Linked DNA regions of Undibacterium parvum. The protein of the gene in region 2 interacts with the protein of the main gene of each other region in a pairwise test. Links are inferred from orthologs where the notes say so. Each region holds a gene or a part of one and is shown on either strand. Other genes may lie near its edges. The genes, in order: EJN92_RS12790 and ftsB.

Evidence for each region.
Region 1: the proteins of ftsB (region 2) and EJN92_RS12790 interact in binary tests that used the Escherichia coli proteins (3 or more experiments, as listed by UniProt). The link is inferred for Undibacterium parvum from one-to-one orthologs.

The regions. Positions count from the first base shown.
Region 1 is NZ_CP034464.1:2,924,780-2,935,612, reverse strand. What follows is about bases 7,975-10,833. They hold EJN92_RS12790 (cell division protein FtsQ/DivIB), read right to left. Parts: upstream 9,859-10,833; coding sequence 9,091-9,858; downstream 7,975-9,090. Other genes in these bases: EJN92_RS12785 (D-alanine--D-alanine ligase), read right to left, coding at 9,864-10,833; ftsA (cell division protein FtsA), read right to left, coding at 7,975-9,080. Also shown: preprotein translocase subunit SecA, read right to left, coding at 210-2,975; EJN92_RS12820 (M23 family metallopeptidase), read right to left, coding at 3,202-4,167; EJN92_RS12815 (DciA family protein), read left to right, coding at 4,220-4,717; lpxC (UDP-3-O-acyl-N-acetylglucosamine deacetylase), read right to left, coding at 4,743-5,678; EJN92_RS12805 (peroxiredoxin), read right to left, coding at 5,800-6,306; cell division protein FtsZ, read right to left, coding at 6,510-7,703; more of ftsA, read right to left, coding at 7,848-7,974. UniProt on the Escherichia coli protein: Essential cell division protein. May link together the upstream cell division proteins, which are predominantly cytoplasmic, with the downstream cell division proteins, which are predominantly periplasmic. May control correct divisome assembly.
Region 2 is NZ_CP034464.1:4,498,863-4,509,735, reverse strand. What follows is about bases 7,931-10,829. They hold ftsB (cell division protein FtsB), read right to left. Parts: upstream 9,600-10,829; coding sequence 9,261-9,599; downstream 7,931-9,260. Other genes in these bases: eno (phosphopyruvate hydratase), read right to left, coding at 9,671-10,829; EJN92_RS19610 (DNA-binding protein), read left to right, coding at 7,931-8,889. Outside these bases: EJN92_RS19665 (Tn3-like element ISPa38 family transposase), read right to left, coding at 1-674; EJN92_RS19660 (nucleotidyltransferase family protein), read left to right, coding at 833-1,123; EJN92_RS19655 (HepT-like ribonuclease domain-containing protein), read left to right, coding at 1,120-1,506; EJN92_RS21645 (hypothetical protein), read left to right, coding at 1,522-1,683; EJN92_RS19650 (cupin domain-containing protein), read left to right, coding at 1,743-2,099; EJN92_RS21480 (hypothetical protein), read left to right, coding at 2,193-2,330; EJN92_RS19645 (hypothetical protein), read left to right, coding at 2,354-2,680; EJN92_RS19640 (hypothetical protein), read left to right, coding at 2,677-3,177; EJN92_RS19635 (hypothetical protein), read left to right, coding at 3,174-3,545; EJN92_RS19630 (recombinase family protein), read left to right, coding at 3,539-4,096; EJN92_RS19625 (DUF6602 domain-containing protein), read left to right, coding at 4,136-4,648; EJN92_RS19620 (hypothetical protein), read right to left, coding at 4,890-5,540; EJN92_RS19615 (NAD(P)/FAD-dependent oxidoreductase), read right to left, coding at 6,052-7,371; more of EJN92_RS19610, read left to right, coding at 7,825-7,930; more of eno, read right to left, coding at 10,830-10,873. UniProt on the Escherichia coli protein: Essential cell division protein. May link together the upstream cell division proteins, which are predominantly cytoplasmic, with the downstream cell division proteins, which are predominantly periplasmic.

The DNA.
Region 1 (10,833 bases), 1.6 Mb from region 2 along the record:
TCTTTGCACTTATTCACGGCGAGGTAGTTAAATAATCACGCGGATATAGCAAAGAAGCTTTATTTTTCAATATCAAAAATACGAAATCGACTCAACACCGCCCACATTCGACGCTTTTTTTCTGCCTATTTAACAACAAAAATTAGAGTCAGGGAATAAAAAAGGGGCAGAAAATTCCGCCCCTTTCTGTATTAATTTACAAACTATTCCTAGGCCAATTTACCATGGCATTGCTTGTATTTTTTACCGCTACCGCAAGGACAGGCATCGTTGCGTCCGACTTTAAAGCCATGATCGACTTGAGGCTGATTCGCACTGTGCTCAGGATTTGCAGTCGGTGCCAACATTTCTTCCGGTGTCGCATTCGCATCGAAGTCTGCATGTTGATAATGCACATTTTCGATTTGCGCTGCGGCCATTTGCTGCTCGGCTGCTTCGATTTCTTCACGCGATTGTATGCGCACCGTGACCACGGTCTTGACCACTTCGTTCTTGATCAAATCTAGCATCTGCGCAAATAATTCAAAAGCTTCGCGTTTGTATTCCTGCTTAGGATTTTTCTGGGCGTAGCCGCGCAGATGTATGCCCTGACGCAAGTGATCCAAAGCTGCCAGATGTTCACGCCAATGGCTATCGATACTCTGCAACATGACGCTGCGCTCGAAGCCGGCGAACGCATCCTTACCGACGATAGTCAGCTTAGACTCATAAGCAGCATTGGCGGCAGCCTGGACCCGTTCCAGAATATCTTCGTCGCTCAGATTTGGTTCAGCCGCAAGCATTTTTGCGATAGGCAGATCGAGTGACCATTCGGCCGCCAGCGTGGCTTCCAAAGCGGCGACATTCCATTGCTCTTCTACTGATTCTTCAGGCACGTAAGTACGCACTACTTCTTCAAACATACCGCTACGCAGAGAAGTAATCATCTCAGACATATCGTGCGCTTCGAGTAATTCGTTACGTTGCTGGTAGATGACTTTACGCTGATCATTGGCGACGTCATCGTATTCCAGCAATTGCTTACGAATATCGAAGTTACGCGCTTCCACTTTGCGTTGCGCCGACTCAATCGAGCGACTCACAATACCGGCTTCGATAGGCTCGCCTTCCGGCATTTTCAATCTATCCATGATGGCACGCACGCGGTCACCGGCGAAGATACGCAACAAGGCATCATCGAGCGACAGATAAAAACGAGAAGATCCAGGATCACCTTGGCGACTAGAACGGCCACGCAATTGATTATCAACGCGACGTGATTCGTGGCGTTCAGTACCGATGATATGCAGACCACCAGCGCTGACTACATGCTCGTGCAAAGATTTCCACTCATCGCGCAATTTTTGCGACTGAGTTTGCTTGTCGGCATCCGACAATTTGCTATCGGCTTCTATCAATTGCACCTGCTTGGCGACGTTACCACCGAGCACAATATCGGTACCACGACCGGCCATATTGGTAGCGATGGTAATGCCCTTAGGACGACCCGCCTGCGCAATAATTTCCGCTTCGCGCGCATGCTGTTTCGCATTAAGGACGTTATGCGGGAGTTTGGCTTTAGTCAAAATCTCCGACAACATCTCAGAGTTTTCGATCGAGGTGGTTCCCACCAAAACTGGCTGACCGCGCTCATAACAATCTTTAATATCGACCAACATCGCATTGTATTTTTCTTGCGCTGTCTTATACACCTGATCTTGTCTATCTTTACGCTGCGAAGGACGATTCGGTGGGATCACCACAGTTTCCAGACCGTAGATTTCCTGGAATTCGTAGGCTTCGGTATCAGCCGTTCCTGTCATGCCTGACAAGCGCACATACATACGGAAATAATTTTGGAAAGTGATCGAGGCTAAAGTTTGATTCTCGTTCTGAATCTTTACGCCTTCTTTCGCTTCCACCGCCTGATGCAGACCATCCGACCAACGACGCCCTGTCATCATACGACCAGTAAATTCATCGACGATCACGATTTCATCGTTCAGCACCACATAGTGCTGATCTTTAAAATACAGAGCATGCGCGCGCAAGGCTGCATACAAATGATGGATCAAAGAGATATTTGCGGCATCATACAAAGATGCGCCTTCTGGCAACAAGCCCATTTGCGTCAGCAGACGCTCGGCATGCTCATGGCCATCTTCAGTCAACAAGACTTGATGTGCTTTTTCGTCTTTGGTGTAGTCGCCCGCCACCTCGATATGACCTTTACCATCGGGAGTTTCCTCACCGATCTGTAACGTCAGCATCTTCGGTACTTCATTAATTTTGTAGTACAGCTCGGTATGACTCTCGGCCTGACCAGAAATGATCAAAGGTGTGCGTGCCTCATCGATCAGAATGGAATCGACTTCATCGACCACGGCGAAGTTAAGTGCGCGTTGCACTCTGTCTTTGGCTTCATACACCATGTTATCGCGCAGATAATCGAAACCGAATTCATTATTGGTGCCGTAAGTAATATCGGCGGCATATGCAGCTTGCTTGGCGTCGTGCTCCAACTGCGAGAGGTTGATACCGGTTGTGAGCCCTAACCAGCCGTACAAAGTACCCATCCACTCGGCATCGCGCTGCGCCAGATAATCATTGACGGTGACCACGTGCACGCCTTTACCAGACAAGGCATTGAGGTAAGTCGGCAAGGTGGCCATCAAGGTTTTACCTTCGCCTGTGCCCATCTCCGCGATTTTGCCAAAATGCAAAACCATACCGCCTATCAATTGCACGTCAAAATGGCGCATTTTCAAGACGCGTTTACTGGCCTCACGACACACCGCAAACGCTTCAGGTAAGATCGCGTCTAGAGTTTCTCCCTTGGCGATACGCTCTTTAAATTCGCCTGTCTTTGCTTGCAACTGCTCATCCGACAAGGCTTCCAGCGTGGGTTCCAGGGCGTTGATATCACGCACCGTTTTTTGGTATTGTTTCAAGAGCCGTTGATTACGGCTGCCGAATATCTTGGTCAGGAATGACATGCTATGAATGAGTAAGTAGATTCTTGAAAAAAGCTGCCAGCAAACTTAACTTGGCAGCAACATAGACTAACTCGCGATTTTACCACGGAGCCAGCCATTAACCAGAAAATGCCTGGTCAGGCCCACGCAACTAAGTAAAATTGGTGACAAAAAAGGGAATATCAATAGGCGCAACAGAAAATTCTTACTCACTCGCCCCGCAATGGCAGCAAATCGGCAGAGCAAGCTATTTTTGGTTCAGCGCCGCCATGCTGGCTTGATTGATACCCGCATTGAGAAATTTATGTGGATTTTGCGGCACGCCTTTGACATGCACCTCAAAGTGTAAATGCGCGCCGGTAGAGCGTCCGGTCGAGCCTATATCGGCGATATGCTGGCCGCGTTTGACGATGTCACCGACTTTGACGTAAATTTTAGAAGCATGTGCGTAGCGCGTCATGATTTCACCACCATGATCGATTTCCAGCATATTGCCAAATTGTGGATGAAACTCTGCGGCAATGATGACGCCGCCAGCGGCTGCAATTATCGGCGTGCCGGTAGGACTAGAAAAATCTATGCCTTCGTGAAAAGCACTGCGACCTGAGAATGGATCTAAGCGCCAGCCGAAACCCGAAGCGTTATAACTGACATTGACAGGCTGTATGGTTGGCAATAGTTTGGATTGCAACTTAAAACCCATCAGCTTGGTCTCGACCACACTCATAAAATCTGAGCGATGTTCAAGGTCACTAGCCATGGCATCTAAGGCGACTTGAAACTGCGAGAGACTTAATTCTTTGGGGGGCAACAAGGTCGAAGTTTCGGCACCACCACGTCCGGGCGCGTCTTTAAAATTAAACTCTTCCGGCTTTACGCCGGCCAAACCCTGAACTCGTTCGCCCAAGGCATCCAGGCGGATTAATTGCGCTTGCATCTCCCCCAACTTAATTGCCATCGCTGCTAGGTTTTCTTTTAGATAGCGATCTTTGGCATTCGGATCATTGCTTGGTAAGCTAGCCAGATTGGCAGGCACCAAGTTTTTCAGCAGAGGCAGATCGCTACTTGCCAAGCGTAGTATCAGAGCTGCCATGACGGCGGAGCACAACATCGTGAGAGTTAAAAAGCCCAGGACGGACAATAGAATATGGGTAGAACTGAGAGTAATCGACTTCGCTTGCGTGAAGCGGGAATGCATGAAAATGATTTGCATTAGTGAGCGTCCCTATGACAGGTAAACCGGCAGCTGTGGTAAGGTGCTATCCATGCAATCATTAACGCCACCTCCATTTAAACTCAATATCAAACGCGGTAGAAAATTACCCGATGCCAGCGGTATCGCCAACTATTTAGCCCGCAATGACAAAATTTCGCCTTTACTACCAAGTATCAAGCGCAATGCCTCATTGCAGAAAGAATGTGCCGCCATACTGCCGGGCGTATTTGATAGTTGTGAAGTACTGCAACTGGCCGATGAGCAATTAAGTTTGGCCGCTCCGAATGCCTCACTGGCAAGCAAGTTGAAACAAACTTTGCCTAAATTGCTCGCACAATTGCAGTTGCGCGGTTGGCAGATTAACGCAATACGGATCAAAGTACAAGTTAGGAAAACCATAGAAAAACCTAGCCCAGTGAAGCAACTAGTTTTCACTAGCAGTGCGATTAACGCTTTTGACGCACTGGAACATAGTTTAGACGACACCCCCCAAAATGCCGAACTGAGGGCGGCATTACATAGATTAGTACAGCGCAACCAAGTCTAGAAATATCCGCTGCGGCTAAATACAATCAAGATAGCGCCCACTCACGACGCTCTTGCTCGGCATACGACGCTGGCGCCAGTGTCTCCTGGTCAAAGGTCACGATTTCATAGGCATCAGGCTGCGCCAGCAAGGCGCGCAATAACTGATTATTCAGTCCATGACCGGATTTATGCGCACTATAACTTGCCAATAAGGGATGCCCGATCAGGTACAAATCACCGATAGCATCGAGAATTTTATGCCGCACAAACTCGTCATCAAAGCGCAGTCCATCGGCGTTTAAGATACGAAATTCATCCATCACGATAGCATTTTCCATAGATCCGCCGCGCGCCAATCCTATGCCGCGCAACATCTCTACATCCTGCATGAAGCCGAAGGTGCGGGCTCTAGCCACGTCCTTGACGTAGGACACTTTAGAGAAATCCACCTCGGCGGTCTGAGTCGTACCATCCACCGCGGGATGGTTAAACTCTATGAAAAAATGTAACTTATACCCATCAAAAGGCTCCAACCTCGCCCATTTTTCGGATTTGCCACTACCCTCACGTATTTCTACCGGCTTTAAAACGCGTATGAATTTTTTCGCTGCGTTTTGCTCTTGCATTTCCGCTTGCTGCAGCAGATACACGAAAGAAGATGCTGATCCATCCATGATAGGGATTTCTTCAGCACTGACATCGACATATAAATTATCGATGCCCAAGCCAGCACAAGCAGACAACAGATGTTCAACGGTAGACACTTTCGCACCTTGATTGGTCAAGGTCGATGCCATGCGAGTATCCCCGACGTTCAAGGCTTGCGCTTCAAATACCACGGGCGGGTTTAAATCAATACGGGTAAACACGATGCCAGTATCGATAGGCGCTGGACGCAGTATCAAATCCACCTTAGTACCGGAGTGAACTCCCACACCTATGGTTTTGACCTGTTTTTTGATTGTTCTTTGTTTTAACATCTGAGTATTATATCTGCTTGCCAAAATCGATACCCGTAAGTAGCTTGCGACTAGCAATTAAAAGCTGGCATCAAAAATAAAAAAGCGCACAAATTTGTGCGCTTTTTTACGAGGAAAAAAATTAGGACAATTGCGCCAGCATCGTTTCTGCATTCGATACTTCGAAATTTCCGCCTTCTTCAATATTCAATTGCTTCACTACGCCATCAACTGCGAGTAAAGAATAACGCTGGGAACGCGTGCCCATACCGAATTTACTAAAATCAGCATCCAAACCCAAAGCCTTACTGAATGCGCCATTACCGTCGGCCATCATACGCACGATGCCAGTCGCTTTCAGATCACGCCCCCATGCGCCCATCACAAACGCATCATTGACCGAGATACACCAGATTTCATCGACGCCCTTGGCTTTCAAAGCCGCAGCGTGTTCCACATAACCTGGTACATGTTTAGCCGAGCAAGTTGGTGTATAGGCGCCTGGCAAACCAAAAATTGCGATGGTCTTACCTTTGCTCAGATCGGCTACGCTAAAAGTATTTGGTCCGAGTGAGCAACCCTCAGATTCGACTTCGATGAATTCGGCTAAACTGCCTTCGGGTAATTTTTCTGCGATCTTGATAGTCATATCTGGCTCCAGTAATAGATGAAAGTACACCGCCTCATAACAAACATCAACTTTGTGTATTGTTAAAAAACGGGCTGAGCGCAAGTATGCCTTAGTCTTAATTTTCTTGCAGAAAGCAAAACGCCAGCGATTGCCGGCGTTTTGCTTCGAGCTATTTTTCAACTATTTCAAACTACATCGCACGATATTTTGGCGAAGCAAGATCAATCAGCTTGTTTGCGTAAAAAAGCCGGAATATCATAAGTTTCCATTCCATTTTTTTCCAAAGCACGCACCTGATCAGAGGCTGATTCACGTCGCCATACCGCTGGCTTACTCAGGCTTTCGAAGCCGGCCGACGATGTCATCCCCATATTTGCTGTAGTGCTGGCGGTAGTCGCCATCATCATAGGCTCATTGTGAGTACCGGTACGCAGCATAGGTGTTTGCACCAGCTGAATATTTTTCTTGCCACGGCCCAAACCTGTTGCCACTACAGTGACGCGGATATCGTCACCCATGCTATCGTCATACGCAATCCCTTGGGCGATCGAGGCATCATCGGCAGCAAATGCACGTACCGCTGCCATGACTTCTTTGATCTCTTTACCCTTCAGACTACGACTAGCGGTAACGTTAACCAAGACACCACGCGCACCAGACAAATCGATACCGTCTAGCAGTGGAGAGGCCACTGCCTGCTCCGCTGCAATACGGGCGCGGTCTACGCCAGAAGCGGTTGCCGTTCCCATCATGGCCTTACCCTGCTCGCCCATAATCGTTTTCACGTCGTTAAAATCGACGTTGATATGGCCTGGTACATTGATGATTTCAGCGATACCCGCAACCGCATTATTGAGTACATTGTCGGCGTGTTGCAGCCACTCTATCATGCTGTCATCTTCGTAAATCTCTTCCAGCTTTTCATTGAGAATGATGATGAGAGAATCGACATGCTTGGACAGCGCTTCCAAACCTTCGTCAGCGATATCCATACATTTCTTACCTTCGTAAGAAAATGGCTTGGAAACCACCGCAACGGTCAATGCACCTAATTCCTTGGCGATCTGCGCAACGACAGGCGCAGCTCCGGTACCAGTTCCACCGCCCATACCTGCGGCGATAAAAACCATATGCGAACCTCGCAAGGCATCTTCAATTCGCGCGCGTGACTCTTCAGCCAACTGACGACCAACCTCAGGCTTCATCCCTGCGCCCAAACCAGTTTCACCGATTTGTATCACATTGTGTGCTTTGGATTGCGTCAGCGCCTGAGCGTCAGTATTGGCGCAAATGAACTCGACGCCAGAGACACCCTTGTTAATCATATGCTGTACTGCATTGCCACCGGCACCACCAACACCGACCACCTTGATTACGGTGCCTTGCGTAGCGTTATCGACCATATCGAACTCCATCATGCATCCTCCAAGTAGGCAGTTTTCAGTCGCTAGTCATCACCCTATGTCACGACTAGCGAATGCAAACTGCAGATAACAACATTATAAAATGATTACTACAATTTATGCTTACTTTATACGCGATTTATACGTATAAATAATCTAAAAATTCCCCAAAAACCACTCTTTCATGCGTTGCCAGACCGCTTTTGCCGAACCTTCTTGTTTGGTCACGATATGCCCGCGCATATACTGCTTCTTTGCTTCCAACAACAACCCCAAAACTGTCGCATAACGTGGGCTGCGCACCACGTCCGCCAACTGACCAGAATAGACCGGCATTCCCAATCTAGTTGGCTTTAAAAATATGTCTTCAGCCATCTCTACCATCCCCGGCATGATGGCTGAGCCGCCCGTCAAAACGATACCGGAAGAGAGCACATCTTCGTAGCCTGATTCGCGCACCACTTGATGCACCAAGGCGAATAGTTCTTCAACACGCGGCTCTATCACCGCCGCCAAAGCCTGACGTGATAGCGATCTTGGACCGCGGTCACCCAAACCAGGAACATCTAGCGTATCGGATGGATCAGCCAGAACCTGTTTAGCAACACCGAATCTGATTTTAATTTCTTCAGCCTCCGAGGTCGGTGTGCGTAGTGCCATCGCGATATCGTTGGTGATCTGATCGCCGGCAATCGGTATCACCGCAGTATGCCGAATCGCACCCTCACTAAATACCGCAACATCAGTAGTGCCACCACCAATGTCAATCAGGACCACGCCCAATTCTTTTTCGTCTTTGGTGAGAACTGCTTCAGCCGAGGCCATAGGTTGCAAGATCAAATCAGAAACTTCGAGGCCGCAACGGCGCACGCATTTGACGATATTTTGTACCGCAGAAACCGCACCGGTAACGATGTGAACCTTCACCTCAAGACGGATGCCGCTCATCCCTATTGGTTCGCGCACATCGTCCTGACTATCCACGATGAACTCTTGTGGCAAGGTATGCAGCAGTTGCTGGTCAGTAGGAATATTCACCGCTTTAGCGGTTTCTATGACGCGCGAGACATCGGCCGCGGTGACTTCTTTATCCTTAATCGCAACCATACCGCTAGAGTTGAAGCTACGGATATGGCTGCCGGCGATTCCCGTGTAGACGTGCCGAATTTTACAGTCGGCCATCAACTCTGCTTCTTCCAATGCGCGTCGTATCGATTCCACGGTTGCCTCAATATTGACGACCACGCCCTTTTTGAGTCCCTTGGATTCGTGTTGTCCCAAGCCGATTACTTCATGCCGTCCATCCGGCATGACTTCGGCTACCACCGCAACGATTTTTGAAGTGCCAATATCGAGACCGACTATCAGGTTTTTTGCATCTTTTGTCATGTCATTCCACTTACTTAAGTTTGCTTTTCAATCCCAAGGAACTCTTACTCGATTTCAGAGCTAGTCCATTCGGATACCGCATATCCACACTTTCAATACTATCTCGCAAACTCGTGAGCAACTGCGGATATACCGCCAATAACTGATCCACTCGTTTCTTCAAACTCGACTCGTCTTGCATACGCCCCAACTCAACCTTCATACCATTGCTCAACTTCAAACTCCAAGCATAACGATTAGAGTATTGCACCGCATCTGGCTCCAGATTTATCACCGCGAACCACTTCTTAAAATCGAAGTAGCGCGCCAACACTTCTTTCTCGCTTCCTTGCGGGCCAACAAATTCGATCAGGTCGGCATCTTCTTCCGCCTCCGCCAAATTCGCAGTAAACACGTCCCCTTTGGCTGAGATGAGTCGCCCCTCATCTCCCCAGGTACCAAGCACCTCGTGCTCTTCAAGCACCACAATAAGTTTGTTCGGCCACTCTCTTTGTACGCTGGCTTTACGCACCCAAGGCACCGTTTCAAAAGCACTTCTAACCAAATCTAAATTACTGGTAAAAAAATTCCCTTTGATTTTCGGTATCGCGGCATTTCTAATCGTCAAGGCATTCACATGTCGCAAATTGCCCTTATCCACAGCTTCGATTCGTATTGCAGTCAAAGTAAACATCGGACGCTGAATTACCCACCAGATTCCGGACATCAAAAGTGCGAGTAACAAGATGCCGATCAAAGCATTTGCCGCTGCATTCAAGATTTTGATGTCTTGCCACATGTGTTTTAACTACTTTCCTTTTTTGTGTCTGGCTTTATTTTCAGACTTGCGGTCTTCAAAATCGTCAGGCAGACTTCTTCATAACTCATCCCAGCTGCGCGCGCCGCCATAGGCACCAAGGAGTGCCCAGTCATACCTGGCGAGGTATTAATTTCTATCAAAAATGGTTTATTGTCGGAAGCTCTTAGCAACACGTCTACCCTTGCCCAGCCTTCGCAATTAATCGCACGATACGACTCGACACACATCGCTTGTATCTCAGCAGTCAAAGCGGCATCCATAGGCGCCGGACAAAGATACTTGGTGTCGTCAGTAAAATATTTATTTTGATAATCGTAATTACCTTCAGGTGCGACTATCTCTATGATAGGAAGTGCGTAAGCATTAGCACCCTTTCCGAGCACAGCGACCGTTAACTCGCGCCCTTGAATAAACTCTTCAGCCAATACTTCGTCATCAAACTCGGCCGCCAAAGTGTAAGCTGCAGCCATCTCAGCTGTGACATTGACCTTGGTAATTCCTATGGTCGAGCCTTCATGCGGTGGTTTAATGATTAAAGGCAAACCCAACTCCGCACTAACCAGATCCAGATCACTACCTAGTGTCAACACCGCATAGTTAGGCGTAGTCAGTTGATGACTCTGCCAAATTTTCTTGGTGAAAATTTTATCCATCGCTATCGAGGATGCCATCACACCACTGCCGGTATATGGAATCGCCAACTGCTCCAAGACACCTTGCAGACTACCGTCTTCACCGTAGCGACCATGCAAGGCTATAAAAACCCGATCAAATTTTTCTGACTCTAAATCAGCCAAACTACGCTGAGCGGGATCAAAAGCATGCGCGTCCACACCAAAACTTTTTAGTGCCGACAAGACCCCATTGCCAGACATGATGGACACTTCCCGTTCGGCAGAGCGTCCGCCGAACAAAACACCGACTTTTCCTAAGTTTTCCATTTTCATTTCGCTC
Region 2 (10,873 bases):
TCCAGCATGTGCCGCGAGTTTGGTTTGACCGGGGATTGCCGCAGCCAGGCCAGCCACGTCGTCTTGCCGTTGTCGCGGCGCTTGAGCAGATCGTCGAGGCGACGGCGATGCACGTCCGTCAGCGGCTCAGCCAAGGCGTCGTAGAGACGCCGGTTGGCGCGGGTAATCGCTTCGGCGCTCGCCCGCTCGACGGCGTTGAGGGCGGGCACAATGACCGACTGCCGCCGCAGGTGCTCGATCAAGGCTCTGGCCAGCACGATGCCCTTGTCGGTTTGCATGGCCAGCTCGGTCAGCAACTGGACAGCCTGCCGGTAGTGGCCAATCGTGAACGGCTGGAAGCCGAACACCGTTTGCAGCTCGACCAGGTGCTCGCGTCGGGTCTGCTCACGCTGCCCGTACTCGTCCCAGCTTTCGATGCCGACCTTGAGCTGGTTGGCGACCAGTCTCAGCAATGGCGGGAACGGTGGCTCATCAGCGCCAAGGATGACGCCGGGAAAGCGCAGGTAGCAGAGCTGCACCGCGAAGCCCAGCCGATTGGCCGGGCCGCGCCGCTGCCGGATGATGGAGAGGTCGCTTTCGCTGAACGTGTAGTGACGGATCAACTCATCCTTGGTGTCCGGCAACGCCAGCAGGCTTTCGCGCTCGGCGGCGGAGAGGATCGAACGGCGGGGCATGCGGTTTCCTTCTTCTTGAAAACGTAGGTTTGTGACAAGCCCGCCAAGGCAACCGGCGCGGCACGGGAATCAAGGCATTGCGATTCTCGAAAATAGTTCTTGAAATTCTATTCTTGATTGCATATCATCTCAACGAGTTTCGATAAGAAAGGATGCGCATGCGACCGTCTGTTGTGCTTGACATGAAGCGAAGCGCAGTGCGTGAAGCGGTAGGCCGCTTTCGCGCCGCGAACCCGCGCGTCTTCGGCTCGGTGCTGCATGGCACCGACCGGGATGGCAGCGACCTCGACCTGTTGGTCGATGCGCTGCCCGGTGCCACGTTGTTGGACTTGGGCGATTTGGAAGAAGAACTGAAATCGCTGCTCGGCGTTGACGTCGATCTGCTGACTCCCGGCGACCTGCCGCCGAAGTTCCGGGCCAAGGTGCTCGCGGAGGCGCAACCGATATGAGCGAGAACCGCCTGCCCGATTACCTCGACCACATTCAGCAGGCCGCAACCGATGCGCGCAGCTTCGTGGAAGGGATGGCCAAGGACGACTTCTTGGCCGACAAGCGCACCCAGCAGGCCGTCATCATGAGCCTGATCGTCATCGGCGAGGCGGCCACAAAGGTGATGGATGGCTACGTCGAGTTCACCCAGGCGCATGCCGACGTGCCGTGGCGCAGCATGCGCAATATGCGTAATCGCATGGCTCACGGCTATTTCGACATCAACCTCGATGTGGTGTGGGAGACGGTACAGGAATGGCTGCCGGCGTTGCTCCAGCAATTGCCCGCCGTGCGTCAGGATGCCGACGATGAAGACCGTAACGACAAAGGCATGGAGCCATGACCAATCAAGCCGCCGATGTTCGGCCCCTCTGGCGTGTTCGATCCCGCGACCTATGAGCCGCGCTCGGGCAAGACCTTCTGGATGGCCGCAACGGACGTGAGTTCGCTGGTGGGCAAGGAGGCAGCAGCCGACACGCTCATCGGCAACTGCACGACCGCACGACCAGCCTCCCGTTAAAATTCGAGTTAGAACTCATATCCAGCCTGTCTGGGTGCACTGTGAAAGAGGGATCTCCGATGACTGTTGAATCGAGAATATTTTCTGTAGCCGAGTATGTTCAGCCGTCCGAAGGCGAGCCTATTCGTTCCGTTGTGCTTGAAACCCGAGACTCAATTATCGTGGTTTGGCATGTCCATCCCGGGCAGGAAATTGCGGCTCACATTCATCCTCACGGCCAAGACACGTGGACTGTTTTGTCGGGAATGGCTGATTACTTTCAGGGCAATGGGATTGTTCGTGCCCTCAGGGAAGGTGAGATAGCCGTGGCAAGACCGGGCCAAGTGCACGGGGCGCGAAATACAGGTACCGAGCCATTTGTGTTCGTCTCGGTTGTGGCATCAGCCAATGCCGGTTTCGTATTGGCTGAGCGATAGAGCCCAATCTCTGGAGTTGGTCCAATGAGCGGTCGGGGAGATAGGTAACAGACATGCAGCGGACACGGCTGCTAAACCAGGTCGCAAACCTCCTTGCGTCGCAGCGTGCCGCAAGCGACGCGATCAATCGAATGGGGTCGGCATGAGACTGAACACCATCCAGTTCCCGACCGCGTAGCCGCCTGTCCTGCCGATCAGGTCTTGACCATCGACGCCTGGGATCAGTCCTGAATGTTCTTGGAGACCACTACGTTATGAGCCGCAGCCGCCGCAAAACACCCATCGTCGGGCACACGACCTGCGGCAGCGAGCGCGAGGACAAGAAGCTCTGGCATCAGCGCTGGCGCACCCGTGAGCGCACGGCGCTGACCAGCGCGTCGCCCGAAGCCCTGAGCGCCCATCTGCCCCTGCTGGAAAACCAGGCCAGCAGCGTCTGGTCGATGGGCAAGGATGGCCGCTCCTACTGGCCCGTCAAGCGCCAGGCCGCCACGGCGGATCGCATCGCCAATCACAAGGGACGCAACCCGCAAGAACGCGCCTCCCTGAAAAAGCGCCTGCTGCGCAAGTGGATGAGCAAATGAAGCTCTCCTTCCATCAGCACATTGCGCTGTTCTGGATGATCGGTGCTCCGGGCGTCTTCGCGCCCGTGATCGAGAACGCCAAGCGGCCCGATGCCGGCGCCGTCATGGCGTGGGGTGTCGCGATCGTGGCGGTGATGATCCTCTTCACCCCTTTGCTGCTGCGCTGTCCACCATTCCGGCGCTGGTATGGCCGGACGGATGCGCTGTCGGAGCGGCAGCGCCAGGCGCTTGCCGAGCGCGGCCTGCGCCGCTACTACCAGACCGCTTTCGATGACGGCTACGTGCCCCGCGTGATGCCCTACGTGTGGCGCATCATCTGGACGGTCGGCGGGTTGATGGCTGTGACCGCCGTACTGCCTACCAACACCGGACGGCCAGCCTTCGATGCCTTGGTGGTCTTCTCGACCTGGTATCCGATAGGCGTGATGCTGCTGGTTTTCGCGTCGAGGCCCCTTGGCCGGTTGATTCGCCAAAGAGCACAGGAGCGGCGGAAATGAGCACGTCAACCATCGAGGCGCTGGCCAGCGCCTGGGCAAGGATTGCCGAGGAAGCGGAATTCCCCGCTGACTACGAGGGGACTGCCACACCACAAGCGCATCGGGCTAGCGAAGCTATTCAGGAGCAGATTCGGGAGCGCATCGTCGCCACCAACGACATGCGGCTGTTCAGCCTGCTGCACCTGCTGGGTCAGGCGTCGCTGCGCATGGAGCAAGCGCTGTGGCCGGAGGATTACGAGCGGATGACGCGCGAGGTTGAGGAAGCCCTGCGGCAAGCCACCGACGCCAACGCCAGATCGTACACCCACGAAGAAGTGATGCAGGCGATGCAGGAACGCATCGACCGGGCGCGAGACAAGCCATGTTGATTGGCTATGCGCGCGTCTCGACGCAGGATCAGAACCTGGAGCTGCAACGCGAAGCCTTGAGCAAGGCCGGATGTAAAAAGGTCTTCGAGGACAAGGTGAGTGGCACGCGGGCAGACCGGCCTGGCTTGGCCAAGACGCTCGAAATGCTGCGCGAAGGCGATACTTTGGTCGTCTGGAAGCTCGACCGGCTGGGCCGGTCGGTCAAGCAACTGGTCGATCTGGTCGGCGATCTGCACAAGCACGGTGTCCAGTTCAGGAGCCTCACCGACTCCATCGACACCGGCACACCATCCGGGCGGTTCTTCTTCCACGTCATGGCGAGCCTTGCCGAAATGGAGCGCGAGCTGACCGTCGAGCGCACCCGCGCCGGGCTGGAAGTCGCCAAGCAGCTCGGCCGCAAAGGCGGCCGCAAGCCGAAGATGACCGACAGCAAGATCGAGTCGGCCAAGAAGCTGCTGGCCAGCGGGGTGCCGCCCAAGGACGTGGCCAAGAACCTCGGCGTGTCCATTCCGACGCTGTACCGCTGGGTGCCAGCCTCCACGCACGCTTAGCGTGCTTTATTTTCCGTTTTCTGAGACGACCCCGATCAGATCGACGTTGTAGTGTTCGACCGCCAGTATTCGCCTTTCATATTTCGGCATGGTGATCAATTCATTATTCCTGCGGAAAGCGTCTACGCGGTGTTTGAAGCCAAACAATCAATCAACGCTACATTAGTAGCGTATGCGCAGGAAAAAGTTGCTAGCGTACGCAAATTACACCGAACCAGCCTGCCAATTCCCCATGCTGGTGGAACTTATCCGCCGAAGGCGCTGACGCCGATTATTGGCGGTATATTGACTCTTGGCAGCAACTGGAACCCACCGCTTGGCGATGCAATGCGCGCGGTTCTCTTGAGCGGCGATGCCGGCGGCAAGCTCGATCTGGGCTGTGTCGCATCGCATGGAGTGTTTGACTATGATGAGGCGACCGCCGCGTATAACATTCACGAATCAGGCAAACCAGCCACCGCTTTTCTTTTCGAATTAATCGCCCGACTCCAGGCTACCGCGACAGTCCCGATGATTGATATCCATGCCTATGGAGCATGGCTGGACGTCTGAGCAGAGGTAAGTGGTTAGAAATACCTGCAGCATGACGACCCGGAACGAGTGTTTTGATTCATAACTCATTGATTTAAAAGACATCCAAAATAATCTGGGCTTTGGGCTTACAACCCCCTGTAGGGATACAGCCCATTCCCTCGAAAAGGTAAAAACGTTAAGGTTGGACGCTAATTCATTATTACGGATATACAAATAAGCAAGAAAAAACGGATTATTTCGGTAAGAATATTACAAGTAATCAGTGTTCAAGACTATTCCAAAAAGAAACTTTTACCTTTTCGAGGGGATGGGCACAATTAGCCTGATTGCGATTGCTGGCGTTGTCGGTCTTGATCAGCAACTCGATGCGATTGCGGTTCATCGCTGGCAGGGCGCGCCCATTACTAAAAATTTTACCGTCTACGCCTATGTTGGTGCTTGGGTTCCAGCGATTGAAGTTGCCGGTGCCGGCAAACACTTTATCGAGCAAGCGATTGGCTTCGGCCAGATCGGTGTTATTTGCCACCAGCATGGTGACGTCTTCAAAGCGCGACAATTGGGCCGCGATACGCATCAGATCTTCACGCGCTAGCAGGCGGCTATTCGACATATCGCGCTCTTCTGGGGTGCCGTTGAAGTTACCCCAGGCCGAGACCGAGGCACCGTAAGCCATCCAGGTAGCGGCGTGCGATGCGCCTTCTTTCGGCACCAGATAAGTCGTCACCGGAGGCGGTGGTGGTAAAGGCTCGGGCGGCTGTGGTGGAATAGGTTCATCTGGATCTTCACCGCATGCGGTCAAAGGCAGCGCCAGACCAGCGAGCGCCAAGGCCCCGGCGCCGCGCATGAATTGCCTGCGCTGTTGTGATGCAAAGTTGATGTGATCTACTTCTACTGATTTTTCGTGCGCCATATGCCTTACTCCTAATATTTTTTCATATTGAAATTTCCATCTGTCCCATGCCGTGATCGGCTTGCCCTGAGAAAGATCTTGCTCAAGGACAAAACCAGTTTATCGCCAGAAATTTTCAAAAAAAAGAGACATATACTGCACTATTGATTCAGTTTTCTCATGACTCCTAAGTTTATTTTGTTTTTGCCTAGATATTTGGTTAATGCACGGCAGGCTAACAGTCTTCGTAATAAACGCTAGCCATAGGGGGGGGCAGGGGTGAACGAGGAATCTCATTAAAAACTGCGCAGGCGCTCAATCAGGGCCTGTATGGCCGTCTAAAATTGCCCTGTTGCGCTGCCACTTACATCATTTACATTTTCTGTTGCAAATTCAACCCAGCATGGTGCTCGATTTTGTTTGAATAGGGAGCGCTTACGCAATCCCTATGCGGCCTGCAGGCCCAAATGCTGCCAGCAAGCGCATGGAATATGCGCCTACACGTGTGGGGCGTGGCGTGTAGTTTGCGTAGTCAGTGCAGCTTGATGCGCGGATTTCTGACCCTGTCTATGCTGGCGACCCAAGTGGCCAGCCAGGTGTGAAACCAGCCGTAGACCACCACTTGATGATGCTTGTGTAGCGACCAGTACATCCATTTGGCGATTGTGCCTTCGATGAAGATAGAGCCACTCGCGAGCGCCCCCATCAAGCTACCGACGGTACTGTAATTTCCTAGCGAGAGCAAAGAGCCGTGGTCGGTGTAGCGATAAGTCAGCAACTCTTTGCCATTGAGCATGCGTATCAGCGATTTGGCCAGTAGGCTCGCTTGCTGATGCGCGGCCTGGGCGCGTGGCGGCACTGCAGGCAGGCCTTCTCCTTGCGGGCAGGCGCAGCAATCGCCGATCGCAAAAATGGCCGGATCGCGGCTAGTTTGCAATTGCGCGTTGAGTACCAATTGATTGATACGATTGCTTTCCAGTCCATCGATATCCTTTAAGAAATCGGCGGCCTTGATACCTGCCGCCCACACCACGATACCGCTGGGGATGAATTTTCCGCTGGCCATCATGACCCCGTCTTTGCTGACCTCCACTACTTTTTCATTGGTGTGAACTTCCACGGCGATACTGCGCAACTCTTTGGCGACCGCTGCCGCAAGGCGTTCAGGCAGCATTTGCAGTAAGCGCGGGGCGGCATCGACCAAGACAATCTTCAAGTCTTTTTCAGGATGAAAATTTACCAAGCCATAGCTGGATAATATTTTAGTGGTCATGTGCAGCTCGGCCGCTAGCTCGACCCCAGTCGCGCCGCCTCCTATGATCGTGACGGTGAAGCGACCTTCGCCTGCGACCTGCGCCAATGACTGCGCGCGCAGGCAACAATTCACCAGTTTTTTGTGGAAACGCTCGGCCGCCGCTAAGGTATCGAGCATGATGCAATGCTCACGCACGCCCTTAGTGCCAAAATCATTACTCTGGCTACCCAGTGCTAGCACCAAACTATCGTAAGCGATCGACTGGGTGGGCAATAGCTCCTCATTATTCTCATCCAAAGTCGGTGCCAGAAAAATTTTCTTATAGCGTCTGTCCAGGCCATTCATGCGCCCCAGGCGGAATTCAAAATGATTGGCGCGCGCTAAGGCGAAATATTCTCTCTCATCCGCTTGGCTATCTAAGGTGCCAGCCGCGACCTGATGCAGTAGCGGCTTCCACAAATGGGTAGGGCTGGCATCGACCAGGGTAATCAGGGCTTTCTTCTTCTTGCCTAATTGCTGGCCCAGGCGCACCGCTAATTCCAGGCCGCCGGCACCACCGCCGACGATGGTAATTTTATGCAAAACTTCATCAAACATCGCACTCACGATAAATATCCTCAATGTTGGAAAATGGGCGACCGCAAATACGCAACGGCTAGTGCGCACAGCGTAGAAGGCGATCTAATGGAGGCAGTGTGACGTCATATGGCTCCATTGAGTAGTGCCAATAATTGATTTTCAATGGAACCATTTATTGGGCGAGCCTAACAATAGCCGAGCTTACTGCTAAGAAGCTACTAGCCAGACAGTTTTAGTTAGGCCTATTCAAACACGAATCTTTCTCAAGATCACAGACGTTAAGCCGCTGGATATTTTACTGAGTACTGAGCCAGGCTTTGTATCAATGACCGAGGAAATTTTCATGCGATGAAGATCGTTGATTATTCAATATTATCAATAATAATAGACATTATAAGAGTAATGTCATATTTATTGATTTAAAAGTTGGAAATATAACGTAATACGTTGTATTATCAACCAATAACTTCAATGAATGAATATATGGATACTCTTGAACAGAATGAGCGCATGCTCTTGGCGGACATCGACGTACTTCGCAATCAATTCCCACAGACACAGGATCTGTATCGTGAAGTGTGTGTGGCCATGTTCTTCCGCTATGGAATGACGCCGACAGCCAATAAGTTATACCAGCTGGTGCGAAAAGGCAGCATGTCGGCACCTGCGGAAGCCCTGAATCGTTTCTGGGAAAACCTGCGCGACAAAAGCAGGGTGACTGTTAGTCATCCCGATTTGCCGGAATCCTTGAAAACCGCAGCGGGAGATCTCGTTGCCACTTTGTGGTCAGCGGCCCAAAATGCCGCTCAAGAAACGCTGGCATCTTTGAAGGTTGATGTGCTGTTGCAGGTTGAACAGGCAAATGACAAGGCCAATTTGGCGGTTGCTGCCCGCGACCAAGCAATATCAACATTTAATAGCATGCAAAAAGAACTAATGGAAACGCATACTGAATGTGATGTACTCAAACACGAAATTACAGCCTTAATATCGACGAACTCATCGCTCGAATCTCAATTGGAAGACTCAAAAAATGATATATCCGTAAGTAATGCGAAACTAGATGATGCTCTCCGTGAGCTGGTCTTAGAAATGGAAAAACTCCGTGCTTCAGCAAAATTAAACGAAGATAGACTGGCGTCAGCGGAAAGACGGGCGCTTCTAGAAATCGATCGAGAGCGCACAGCTAATATTAGGCTTCAAAAAGCACTAGAAACAGCGCGCGTTGAATACAAAATGAAGGTCGACGTGCATCACGCTGAATCCAATGCGTTTCAGTCTCAGATGGCCAACCTGAGGCAAACAATAGGCAATTTAGAAGGTGCGATTCAAGCCGCTTCTGAAGCTCGCGAGATTGTCAATCGCGAACTAATACAGTTAAAAATTCAGATTTCCAACAATACTCATGCCTTGGCAGGCTCGGCTGTAGAGAGAGACTTGCTTCTTCGTAAGCTGCATGAATGCGAATTGGGAGCTGCAAAAAATGCGGCGGCCATTCAACCGACTACGCGAGCTAAGCGAAGAAAGACAGAATAATGACTAGCGAGAGCAATGTTTTCAACCGGATACTTTTACGTTAAAGCATTCCGATTAACGTAATAATTTGGACTGATTGAAATGGACCAAAGCATTAGGTAAGTAGAGTCCAAAGTTTTACATTAGCGCGTTTCTGTCGCAACAAACGTGAATAAATCATTAAATTCAAATACTTATTGCAGTAAGGGTATCAGATTTATTTCATTTTATTCGGGAAGTTCCACATTTACGTCCACTAAGTGACTACTTTTACTTCGCCGAACGGTTAAATATCGCTTCTATTGATGCGTAAATTTTGAACTTCAATTTTACATAATATAAATTATGCGAAATACCAGGCTATTATTTGCCTCTCCGATTCGCTTACTTTGCTATTGCCGCGCACCAATAACTGGCTTACTTCCTAAAGCTGCTGCCGGGTTGGATTTTAATTCGGTGCCAGCATTAAGTATCTGTACAAAGATTTCATCTCTCTTAATCATTCCCAACTCAAAACGAGCGCGTTCTTCTACAGCGCCTGTACCTATTTTTAGATCTTCAACTTCTGAAGCGAGTTTATTATTTCTCTCTTTCAGATCTTCATTCTTCTTTTGCGCTGCGCTTACTTGCCTATCTAATTCCCAAACGCGCAGCCAACCGCCTTTACCCAACCACAGCGGATATTGAATCAACAATAACAAGGTGACGAACACGATGGCAAGTAAGCGCATTGAGTTTTAATCTATCAAAAATAAAGTACATAAAAAAGGAGAACAAATGCTCTCCCTTTTACAAATAAAGCTTACTTCAAATTATAGAAAGCGTCGCGGCCTGGGTAACTAGCCACTTCACCCAAATCTTCTTCGATGCGCAAGAGTTGATTGTATTTTGCCATACGATCAGAACGGGACATAGATCCTGTTTTAATTTGCAGAGCGTTCATACCGACGGCGATATCAGCAATCGTGCTGTCTTCGGTTTCGCCAGAGCGATGTGAGATTACCGCTGTATAGCCAGCGCGCTTAGCCATTTCGATAGCGGCAAAAGTTTCGGTCAAAGTACCAATCTGATTAATTTTGATCAGTATCGAATTAGCGATGCCTTTTTGTATGCCTTCTTTGAAGATCTTGGTATTGGTGACGAACAAGTCATCGCCAACGATCTGCACTGTTTTTCCGAGTTTCTCTGTCAGAATTGCCCAGCCGTCCCAATCGCCTTCGGCCATGCCGTCTTCGATAGAGATGATAGGATATTTGTCGACCCAAGTTGCCAGCAAATTCGTGAAATCAGTAGCCGACAAAGTCAGTCCTTCGCCTTCCAAGTGATATTTACCGTCTTTGTAGAATTCGCTAGCGGCGCAATCGAGGCCAAGAGCGATTTGTGTGCCTGGCTCGTAGCCAGCGGCTTCTATCGCTTGAATAATCAGTTTGATGGCAGATTCATGATTTTCTACTGATGGTGCAAATCCACCCTCATCGCCAACAGCTGTCGTTAAACCTTTGTCGTGCAGGATTTTTTTAAGTGCATGAAAAACTTCTGCACCGTAACGTATTGCTTCGCGAAAACTAGGTGCACCAACCGGGATAATCATGAATTCTTGAATATCCAGATTATTATCGGCATGTGCGCCGCCGTTGATGACATTCATCATCGGCACTGGCATTTGCATGGCGCCCGAACCACCGAAGTAACGATACAACGGCAAGCCAGCCTCTTCAGCGGCCGCTTTGGCGACAGCCATGGAAACTGCCAACATGGCGTTTGCACCTAGGCGCGATTTGTTTTCAGTACCATCTAAATCGATCAAAGTACGATCCAGAAAAGCTTGTTCGTTAGCGTCTAAACCCATGATCGCTTCGGCTATTTCTGTGTTGATGTTCTCGCAGGCTTTGAGTACGCCCTTGCCCAGAAAACGCGATTTATCGCCGTCCCGCAGCTCCATCGCTTCGCGGCTACCGGTCGAGGCACCGGAAGGTACTGAGGCACGCCCCATAACACCAGATTC